One region of the Flocculibacter collagenilyticus genome, then DNA from elsewhere that is predicted to be linked to it. Evidence: predicted binding sites of a transcription regulator. Region 1 holds the regulator's gene; the other holds the start of a gene.

Region 1 (5,853 bases):
ACTAATAGCAATATCTTTTAGCTTTTCAGGGTCCATCCCCGCACCATCATCAACAATGGTCAGTAAGATATGATCGCCTTCTTGTGATGCTGACAAACGTACAACCCCCGTACGAGGCTTACCCGCAGCTTCGCGAACATCTGGCATCTCAATACCGTGGTCAACCGAGTTACGCACCAAGTGGACGAGTGGATCGGCAAGTGCTTCAACAAGGTTTTTATCTAAATCGGTTTCTTCACCTTCCAGCTCTAATACAATATCTTTTTTCAAGCTTCTGGCTAAATCACGAACAACCCGAGGAAAACGACCAAATACTTTCTTAATTGGCTGCATTCGAGTCTTCATTACTGCACCTTGCAAGTCAGCAGTAACCACGTCGAGGTTAGAAATAGCCTTAGACATGTTTTCGCTTTCTACTGAGCTGCCTAAGCTGACCAAGCGATTGCGTACCAATACCAACTCACCAACCATATTCATTATTTGATCTAGACGTTTAGTATCAACACGAACGGTCGTTTCAGCTTGTGGCGGAGGAGATGCCGCCTTTTTAGGTTCAGTTGCAGGCTTACCTGCAGGTGCCGCTTTTTTAGCGGGTTCTTTTGCCGGCTCTTTTGCTGGTTCTTTTTTGGGAGCAGGAGGCGGTGTAGCTTTAGGGGTACTTTGGTTTGCTGCTTGCCCTGCACTTTGACTAGGCGCAGCTGGTGTAGACTTAACTTCACCCGGCCCTTTACCTTGCCCATGAATATTATCTAGTAACGACTCAAATTCATCATCACTAATTTCATCATCTGATGAATCACTAGCTGGGGCTTGAGGTGCAGCTGGGCTGGCGGGTTTACTTTCGTCTGCTGAGTCAGCTTTAAATGAGCCTTTACCATGTAGTTCGTCGAGTAACGACTCAAACTCATCATCTGAAATCTCATCACCTGAATCAGACGACTCCGATGCGGCAGGCGCAGATTCTGCTGCAGGCTTCCCAGATGGCGCTCCACCACCGTGTAGCTCATCTAGTAGTGCCTCAAATTCGTCTTCACTAATATCATCGATATTCTCACCATCGCCTTGGGCGGCTGGCGTGCTTACTTCATCGAATAACTCTGGTTCTCCAGCCGCGGGCGCTGATGCAGGAGCTTCGGCTGCTGGCTCTTCGGCTGGCGCTTGCTCTACCGCTTCATCTTCACTTTCAGGCTTACTTAATCTATGTAGCTCTTCAATAAGTTCAGGATCAGCAGGATCAGGCTCTTCTCTATTTTGAACAGCTGCAAACATTATGTTGATGGTGTCTAGCGCCTGTAAAATAACATCCATTAATTCTGGGGTTACTTTACGTTGCCCTTGCCGCAATACGTCAAACACATTTTCAGCACCGTGACAGGCATCAACTAGCGTTGTTAAAGAAAGAAATCCTGCGCCGCCTTTCACTGTATGGAAGCCGCGGAAGATTGCATTTAATAAATCAGCATCTTCAGGATTATTTTCGAGTTCAACAAGCTGCTCGGATAATAACTCTAGGATTTCTCCAGCCTCAACCAGAAAATCCTGTAATATGTCTTCATCCAAATCAAAGCTCATGCAGCTGCTCCCCTTTTAAAAGCCTAAACTTGACAATAAGTCGTCTACTTCATCTTGATCCGTAACTACATCTTCACGCACTTCTGCATTCATGATCGGACCTTCCGCTTTTTCTTTATCGGACTGACTTAATTTATCTTTAGATTTATCATCAGCTTGCGCAAGCGCAGCATCCTCACCAGCAAATACCTTAAGAAGATAAATTAAGCTATCTTCCACTTCGCGCACCAATTCAATAATGCGTCGAATTACTTGTCCGGTTAAATCTTGGAAATCCTGAGCCATCAATACTTCTGTTAACAGCACGTGTAGCTGAGCGGCATCTGTTTCAGCTTGTTTGATAAAGTTGTCTAAATTGCGGCACAGCGCCTTAAATTCGCCCACTTTCAAGTCACGACTCATTAGCTTATTCCAGTGTGGTTTTAGCTGTGCGATGTCATTATTGATTTTGTCAGCGATTGGTAAACTTGACTCCACTGCATCCATCGTTCTATTGGCTGCTTGCTCAGTTAAGTTCATTACGTAATTAAGTCGCTCTTTAGCATCTGGTAAGTCATCATTTGCTAAATTTGAGATGCGCGCATCAAGTTGGAAGTTACGAAGTGAGTCGTGTAGCACACGAGTAAGTTTGCCTACTTCCGCAAACAATTCGGAGGACTCTGGAGAGCTGGTATCATGAATGATTTGATTCGCTTTATCGACTTCACCATCTTCCAATAACTGAACCAACTCTTTTGCCTGCTCAAGACTAATTAATGAAGCATTTGATGCTGACATTTTACTCTCCTTGAACAGGATTAACCTAGACGCTCAAATATTTTATCTAATTTTGCTTTAAGCGTGCCCGCTGTAAATGGCTTAACAATATAACCATTAACTCCCGCCTGAGCAGCAGCAATAATTTGCTCCTTTTTCGCCTCGGCAGTTACCATCATTACAGGTATATGTTTTAATTTATCGTCGGCTCGAATGTTACGTAACAAGTCAATACCTTGCATGCCCGGCATGTTCCAGTCAGTTACTACAAAGTCGAAATCGCCATTTTGTAACATAGGAAGTGCCGTACTGCCATCATCTGCTTCTTGTACGTTTGTGAAGCCAAGATCTCTTAACAAGTTTTTAATGATACGTCTCATTGTAGAAAAGTCATCAACAACAAGAATCTTCATATTCTTATCCAAAACACCCTCCATTGAGGCAATTTAACTTTTATTAATTATTATTTCTATTATAGCCAAGTTCGCATTTTTGCTTTCAATTTATGCATTGCCTGACTATGAATTTGGCTTACTCTTGATTCACTTACATCAAGAACTTCACCAATCTCGCGTAAATTTAGTTCATCATCATAGTAAAGTGAAAGCACCAACGCTTCCCTTTCTGGTAATGTTTTAATCGACTTCACTAATGATTGCTTAAAAGCTTGGTTTGCAATTCCTTCAAAAGGCTCATTCACAGATTTATCATCATTGTTTCCCGACAATACATCTTCCGTTACGCCTAAGTCTTCTATACCAATTATTTTGCCAACATTCGCTTCGTTAAGCATATGATGGTATTCATTTAGTGGAATATCAAGTTTTTCAGCAACTTCTGTGTCAGAAACATCTCTTCCCAGTTCTGACTCTAATTCAGCAATCGCTTCGGCAATCATTCTGCTATTTTTATGAACTGAGCGAGGCGTCCAATCACCACGTCTAATTTCATCTAGCATTGAGCCTCGGATACGAATGCCTGCATACGTTTCAAAGCTTGCGCCTTTGCTACCATCAAACTTTTTTGCTGCTTCAATCAAACCAATCATGCCAGATTGAATTAAATCATCTACTTGAACGCTTGCAGGTAGCCGCATCATTAAGTGATGCGCAATACGCTTTACAAGCCCTGCATGGGCTTCAACAAGCTGGGATAGCGTATCTTTTTTTTCATAAGTGGCAATTTTCTTACTCAAATTTCGTCTCTTGACTCAGTATGATTTCTGACTAACTGCTCTATAAAAAACTCTACGTGCCCTGTCGGTTGCACTGGAACAGGCCACTTAATCGCCTTAGCGGCTAAATTTTTAATCGCAATTGACGCTGGAGATTTAGGAAACGCGTCAACTATAGCCTTTTGTTTTCTAACCGACTTTCTTATATTTTCGTCAAACGGAATGGTCGCGACCATTTCTAGTGAAACATCTAAAAAACGATCCGCTACTTTGGACAGTTTAGCAAATAATTCTTGTCCTTCACGTAAACTACGCACCATATTCGCTACAATTTTAAATTTGTATACGCCGTGCTCTCTGCTAAGTACTTTCATTAACGCATAAGCATCGGTAATCGATGTAGGTTCATCACAAACAACCACAACTACGTCTTGTGCGGCACGTGAAAAACTCAGTACCATTTCGGAAATACCTGCTGCGGTATCTACAAGCAATACATCAAAAGAAGACTTTATTTCACTGAAAGCACGAATTAACCCAGCATGCTCAGCCGCTGATAGCTCAACCATTGAACGAGTGCCGGATGTTGCAGGCACAATCTTAATGCCGTGAGGCCCTTCCACTAAAATTTCTTCTAGCGAACATTCACCAGAAAGAACATGGGAAATATTTTTTTCAACGCGTAATCCAAGCATCACATCACAATTTGCTAACCCGAGATCCGCATCTAATACGAGTACTTTTTTTCCTAACTGCCCCATTGCGATAGCAGTATTAAGAGATACGTTTGTTTTTCCTACCCCTCCTTTTCCGCCTGTTATTGATATCACCTTAATGGGTTTACTTTGATTCATATTCCTCAGGCCACTAGCTTGGTCGAAAAGATTTTTATTCATACATTCCTACTGCTTGAGGCTCTGTTTGGGTGTACCAAACATGTTCCGAGCCACTTTGAGAGTCGAGCAAATCTGCCGCATTTTCTACGAGTTTCTTTGCAGACGCTACTTTAATATCTTCAGGTACTCTTTGTCCATCAGTAAGATAGCCAATTGGTAATGCATTTTGGATCGCGACGCTAATTATTTCTCCTAAGCTCAAACTTTCATCAAGCTTGGTGAAAATACAACCAGAAAGTGCAATGCGCTTAAAGTGCTCAATGCTTTCTTCTAGTACTCTTCTTTGTGCATTTGCTGATAATACTAAGTAGGTCTTGATGTTAATATTAGTGCTTGTAATCAATGTATCAAGTTGTTGTGTTAATCTTAAATCGCGTTGGCTTAGTCCTGCAGTATCAATAAGTACTAATTTCTTGCTTCTCATTGATTTTAATAACGCTTCAAGTTCCGTCGCATCTTTTGCAATTTTTACTGGGCACCCCATGATTTTACCATAAGTAGCAAGCTGCTCGTGCGCACCTATTCTGTATGTGTCGGTAGTAATTAAACCAATATGTTCTGCCCCATGCATTTTTGCATATTGAGCGGCAAGTTTAGCAATGGTCGTGGTTTTACCTACACCAGTAGGCCCAACAAAAGCGTACACTCCACCTTTATGGATCACATCGTTACGAGTTGTACTTAACTGGCCTTCAAGTAATTCGAGTACACTAGGCCATGCTTCATGGTCTGCAAGATCTTCAGGAATAAAACACGCCATTTGATCCGCTACTTCATCACAAATACCTAGTGCTTTTAATTTTTTAATTAGCATTGCGCGTAGCGGCTCTTTTCTTTCCAGTTCCTGCCATAATAAGCCAGATACTTGATGCTCTAATAACTTTCTTAAAGATGCAATTTCACCTTTCATGCTTTGCATGTCGGCTTGATGCTGTACAGAAGCTGTTTCTGATGTCGCAGTTTGATGATGGCTTGCCGTTTGATTATAAGCGGCCTTCGGAGCATGTGTTTTTTCTGTTTTATCTAACGTATCGAAACCGCGAGCTAAATTCGCAGGCTTACTATTTAAATGATTATTTCTATTTGGCCGTGCAGGTTGCGCTTGCTTAGCAGTTGGTGTTGATTGAGAATGAGTAGCTCCCGCTTTATGTGCCTTAATTGCATGCTGACGCGACAGTAACGCCTCTAAAGATGAAGCAATACTTTCTTTGTCATTGTTAATCGCACCCTCAGCTGCATTATTTAATAGCGCTTCAAATTCAGCAGTGGGCTTAATAGGTTCGTGACTAGGGTGCATCACAGGAGCCCTATCTTCTTCATCAGCAACAGCATGTAAGGTACTTGCCCTAGTAGGTGATTGAGTAGGCTCAGGCTGTTTTGTTTCTGCAGCTTTTGGTGAGTCGTAATCAATTGCCGCTACAATTTCGACCCCTTCAGCCACTTTTTTGTTAGACA
Region 2 (5,853 bases), 1.4 Mb from region 1:
GGGATGCAGCGCATAAAGCTGAGATCAAATGAGCCTTGATGGGTAGGACCATCTGCACCCACAACACCCGCTCTGTCAATAGCAAATATAACAGGCAAATTTTGTAATGCGACATCATGGATGAGCTGATCATACCCACGCTGTAGAAATGAAGAATATATTGCCACAACTGGCTTCAAACCCTCACAAGCTAAGCCTGCTGCAAGCGTGACTGCATGTTGCTCTGCGATTGCAACATCAACATATTGCTTAGGAAAAGCTTTAGAGAACTTAACCATGCCTGACCCTTCGCGCATAGCTGGTGTGATGCCGATTACCTTGTCATCTTGCTCGGCAATGTCACACAGCCAATCTCCAAATACTTGCGAGTAGGTTGGTGAAGTTGGCGCTGACTTCGGTAGTGGGATAATATCAGGGTTAAACTTAGGTACCGCATGGTAACCAATAGGATCTTTTTCTGCAGGCTCGTAACCTTTTCCTTTTTTCGTCACTATATGAAGTAACTGAGGGCCAGGTAAGCCACGCATATTTCTCAAGGTGTCGACTAGGCCATCAACATCGTGTCCGTCAATTGGACCTATATAGTTGAAACCTAATTCCTCAAAGAAAGTGCCTGGAACAACCATGCCTTTGATATGTTCTTCCATTCGGCTGGCGAGCTCTTTAATCGGTGGTAATCCGCTAAGTAACTTTTTACCGCCTTCACGCATACCAGTATAAAAGCTGCCAGATAAAATACGGGCGAAATGTTTGTTTAATGCGCCTACGTTTTCAGAAATAGACATTTCATTATCGTTTAAAATCACCAACATATTTGGGTTTATATCACCCGCGTGATTCATCGCTTCAAATGCCATGCCTGCTGTCATTGCGCCATCTCCGATGACAGCCGCCACTTTACGTGACTTTCCTTCTCGCTCTGCCGCCATTGCCATTGCAAGTGCTGCGCTGATTGATGTGCTAGAGTGACCAACACTAAACGTGTCATATTCACTTTCGTCGCGAAAAGGGAAAGGATGTAATCCATCCTTTTGACGAATAGTGTGCATTTTATCACGTCTACCAGTTAATAATTTATGCGGATAAGCTTGGTGGCCAACATCCCACACTACGCGGTCAAACGGCGTGTTATATACGTAATGAAGAGCAACCGTAAGTTCAACTGTACCTAATCCCGAGGCAAAGTGGCCACTAGTTTGGCTAACAGACTTGAGCAAATAACTTCTTAATTCGTTACATACATCTTGTAGTTGCTCTTGTGGACGAAGCCTAAGATCTTCTGGAACATTAATATGCTTAAGTAGTGAAAAGTCTTCCAGGTTTACGATTGTCATAATAGTTTAAAACTTTCTTTCAATAATGTAGTGCGCGAAATCACGCAGAATTGCGGTATTGTACGGTAAAGTTGATAAAGCGTGTAGTGCTTCATCAATTAATAAATGTGCTTTCTGTTTTGCGCCCTCTAAGCCAAGCAGTGCAGGGTAGGTCGATTTAGCTGCATTTATGTCAGAGCCTTGTGGTTTACCGAGTTCAGCAGTTGAACCAATAATATCCAAAATGTCATCCTGCACTTGAAACGCTAAACCAATATTGTTGCTATAAATCTTTAAGGCGTTAACTATTTCAGGGTTATCAATTGGGCTACACAAATAACCTAAATGAACGGCCGCAGAAATTAATGCGCCCGTTTTTAATTGGTGTATTTGTTCAAGTTTAGCTAACGATATATCGCAATCGGTCGCATTCAAGTCCATGGCTTGTCCACCGCACATACCAGCGTACCCAGCAGACTGAGCAAGAACCTGTATCATTTGTACAACTTTTTTTGAAGGAACAGCTTGATAATGCTTCGATGAAATAATGTCAAAAGAGAGACTCTGTATACTATCACCTGCCAAAATGGCGGTAGCTTCGTCAAATGCTTTATGACAGGTAGGGCGACCACGACGTAAGTCATCGTCATCCATTGAAGGCAAATCATCATGAATTAATGAATAGCAATGGATTAGCTCAATAGCGGCGGCTGGCGCATCAAGATCATTCAAAGATGCGCCCAACATTTGGCCTACTTCGTACACCAGAAATGGACGAATACGCTTACCGCCATTTGTTGAGCTATAACGCATTGCGGCTAAAAGCTGCTCGTCATTCACGTTGAGGAGCTTAAGTTGTTCACTCAACACGTTTTCGATGCGGGACTGGTAATTTTTCAACGCTTTACTTAATGGCACTTACGATGACTCGCTGCTTTCATTTTCAAAAGGTTGAAGTTGCTCATCGCCATTTTTCTCTAATAAGATGCTGACCTTTTGTTCGGCATCAGTTAATTTAGATTGGCTAGCTTGGGCAAGCTGAATACCACGCTCAAATTGTTTTAAAGACGCATCTAAGCTTAATTGATTTTGTTCCATTTGATTAACGATGTCTGATAACTCAGAAATTGCATCTTCAAATGACATGTTTTGCGGTTTTTTTGTAGCCATGAATTGTATCTCATATTGTGAGCGGCAACGTTACCTTAAGCGCGTAAAAGTATCAACGAAAATGCCGAGGAAGAACATAAAAATTTCGCTGATTATTTAAATCTGCATTTATTTTATTTGAATAAGTATTATCCTTAAGCTTAAGAAAACTAAAGGTTTGCCGATCTACTATTGTTAGTTAAGATAGTTGTATAAGAAAATATACACAATTTGCACGTAGGAGGAATTGTGGATTTAGCTACGTTAATAGGTATGCTAGGCGCCATCGGCTTTATTGTCATGGCGATGTTAATGGGTGGTGAGCTCGGCATGTTTGTCGATGTACCATCAGTGTTAATTGTGTTCGTTGGTTCATTATTTGTTGTTTTATCAAACTTTACTCTAGGCCAATTTATTGGTGCAGGTAAGGTTGCTGGTAAGGCATTTATGTTTAAAATTGAAACACCTGAAGAGCTTATCGAAAAAGCAGTAGAGTTAGCTGATGCGGCTAGGAAGGGAGGATTTTTAGCCCTTGAAGAGGCTGAAATCCCTAACGACTTTATGCAAAAAGGAGTCGACATGCTGGTCGACGGGCATGATGGAGAGGTGGTGCGTGCTACGCTTGAAAAAGATATTGGGCTAACAACCGCACGTCATGAAGCTGGAGCAGGATTCTTTAAATCGCTTGGTGACGTAGCGCCCGCAATGGGAATGATTGGTACGTTGATCGGCTTGGTGGCGATGCTATCTAATATGGACGACCCAAAAGCGATTGGCCCTGCTATGGCAGTGGCGCTATTAACCACGTTATACGGTGCGTTTTTGGCTAATGTTATCGCACTGCCGATTTCTGCAAAATTAAATGTACGTGTTGTCGAAGAAAAGTTAAACCAGCAATTGATATTAGATGCAATTTTAGGCATTCAAGATGGTCAAAACCCTAAAGTCATAGAAGGTGTTTTGAAAAACTATTTGGCCGAGTCTAAGCGCGCAACTGGCGAAGCGGAATAGCGAGGAAACGGTATGGAAGAAGAGTGCAAATGTCCCCCCGAGGGGTTACCCGCATGGATGGGGACTTTCGCGGACTTAATGTCATTGTTGATGTGCTTTTTTGTATTGCTATTAGCCATGTCTGAAATGGACGTGCTTAAATTTAAACAAATTGCAGGCTCAATGAAGTTTGCGTTTGGTGTGCAAAATAAGTTAGAAGTTAAAGACATCCCTAAGGGCACGAGCATTATTGCGCAAGAGTTTCGTCCTGGTAAACCCGATCCAACTCCCATCGAGATTATTCAACAGCAAACAGTAGAAATGACTCAGCAAATGCTTGAATTTACTGCCGGTGAAGAAGACTCTGCGGGAGGGCGACAAGAACAACGACAGGAAGAGCGTGGAGGACAGTCTCAAAGTACCGCAGAGGAAGACGCGCAAGAATCACCAAACGCCACACCACAAGAACAAGTAAATGAAATGGTTAAGAAAATTGCTCAGCAATTAGAGCAGCAGATTATTGACGGTGCGATTGAGCTGGAGTCTTTGGGTCAACAAATCATTATTCGCATTCGTGAAAACGGTTCTTTTCCATCAGGTTCTGCATTCCTACAGCCGCAATTTAAGCCAATAGTACAAAAAATTGCAACGCTGCTGAATGATGTACCAGGCGAGATCAAAGTGTCTGGTCATACTGACGATCAACAAATTTCATCAGAGTTATATTCTAATAATTGGGACTTGTCAGCCCAACGTGCGGTTACTGTCGCTACTGAAATGGAACAAGCGCCAAACTTTGATGGAGATAGGGTGGTCATTATGGCGCATGGTGACAGTCGTCCTTTGGTACCGAACGACAGCGCTGCGAACCGACGTAAAAATCGAAGAGTTGAAATATCCATTATGCAAGGTAAAGCGAAAGAAGCTGATCCTATTGATGCTACAAACTAAGAGTTGTATCGAACCACTTTTTTGAAAGGCCGCAAATGCGGCTTTTTTATTAATCTAGGCTATATTATCTAGTTATTAGCTCAGGTATAATCGCCGCAGTTTTTTGCCCCCGTTTTTAGCGAGTATTCATGAAGTTTATTGTTAAATTACACCCAGAGATTAGTATTAAAAGTAAGCCTGTAAGAAAGAGGTTTACTAAGTTACTTGAGTCCAATATTCAAATCGTACTTAGGTTAATTGATCCTGATGTAAAGGTAGTGAACCAATGGGATAAGCTTTCGGTATCAAGTGAGCTAATTGATGAAGAGTCTCGTTTAGCTTTTATTGACTCGTTAAAGCGTGTGCCCGGGATTGTACAGTTTCTTGAAGTTCAACAACGTGATTTCAAAGATTTACATGATATCTATCAGCACGTTTATGATGTTTACCATGAACAGTTAGAAGGTAAAACGTTTGCGGTTCGCTTTAAGCGCTCAGGTAAACATGACTTTACATCAAATGACGCTGAACGTTATGTGGGCGGTGGTTTAAACCAAAATATTGCCTCAGCAAAGGTGCAATTAACTAAGCCAGATATTACGGTAATGGCTGAAATAAAAGATGACAAGATCTTTGTTGTTAAAGCACTTCATAAAGCGATGGGCGGCTTTCCAATTCCTACGCAGGAAGATGTGTTATCGTTGATGTCAGGTGGTTTTGATTCAGGCGTTTCAACTTATTTAATGATCAGAAAAGGTGCCAGAACTCATTATTGTTTTTTCAATTTGGGCGGTGCCGCACATGAAATTGGTGTTAAGCAAGTTTCTTATTATTTATGGAATAAATACAGCCGAACTCATAAAGTAAAGTTTATTGCTGTCGATTTTGAACCCGTGGTAGCTGAAATTCTAGAAAATGTAGAAAACGGCCAAATGGGCGTTATTTTAAAGCGAATGATGATGCGAGCTGCTGCACAAGTTGCTGATAAATTAGGTATTCAAGCATTGGTTACAGGTGAAAGCTTAGGGCAGGTGTCTAGCCAGACACTAGCGAATTTAAACGTTATTGACCGTGTCACTGAGCAGTTGATTTTACGTCCGTTAATTCACATGGATAAGCAGGAAATTATTGATACTGCGCGTGAAATAGGGACTGAAGATTTTGCTAAAACGATGCCTGAATATTGTGGTGTTATTTCTAAAAAGCCAACAGTAAAAGCAGTACTTTCTAAAATTGAAAAAGAAGAAGCGAATTTTAACTTTGATATTTTAGATAATGTTGTTGAAAACGCTCGCATTATGGATATCAGAAAGATTGAAGAAGAAGCGCAGCAAGAAGTAAAAGAAGTGGAAATGGCTTCTGCTTTATCTTCTGATAGTGTGGTCGTTGATATTCGTTCGCCAGAAGAAGAAGATGAAAGCCCACTGGAGTTAGATCCTATTAAAGTTGTTCATATTCCATTCTATAAACT

What was found. Region 1 encodes FliA, which starts transcription of late flagellar genes. Its sites were predicted from a motif close to CTAAAGNTNNNNNNNNNNNNGCCGATA; they were not measured.
Region 2: a site for FliA is predicted at 2,623-2,649, ahead of pomA (flagellar motor protein PomA). Genes of this name have one in related genera too.

The regions. Positions count from the first base shown of each region.
Region 1 is NZ_CP059888.1:1,219,601-1,225,453, reverse strand. It holds gene HUU81_RS05385 (chemotaxis protein CheA) at 1-1,572, opposite strand, end outside; gene HUU81_RS05380 (protein phosphatase CheZ) at 1,588-2,349, opposite strand; gene cheY (chemotaxis response regulator CheY) at 2,370-2,753, opposite strand; gene HUU81_RS05370 (RNA polymerase sigma factor FliA) at 2,801-3,523, opposite strand; gene HUU81_RS05365 (MinD/ParA family ATP-binding protein) at 3,520-4,398, opposite strand; gene flhF (flagellar biosynthesis protein FlhF) at 4,391-5,853, opposite strand, start outside.
Region 2 is NZ_CP059888.1:2,574,304-2,580,156, reverse strand. It holds gene dxs (1-deoxy-D-xylulose-5-phosphate synthase) at 1-1,334, opposite strand, end outside; gene ispA ((2E,6E)-farnesyl diphosphate synthase) at 1,341-2,231, opposite strand; gene HUU81_RS11405 (exodeoxyribonuclease VII small subunit) at 2,232-2,483, opposite strand; gene pomA (flagellar motor protein PomA) at 2,712-3,473, shown strand; gene HUU81_RS11395 (flagellar motor protein MotB) at 3,486-4,403, shown strand; gene thiI (tRNA uracil 4-sulfurtransferase ThiI) at 4,532-5,853, shown strand, end outside.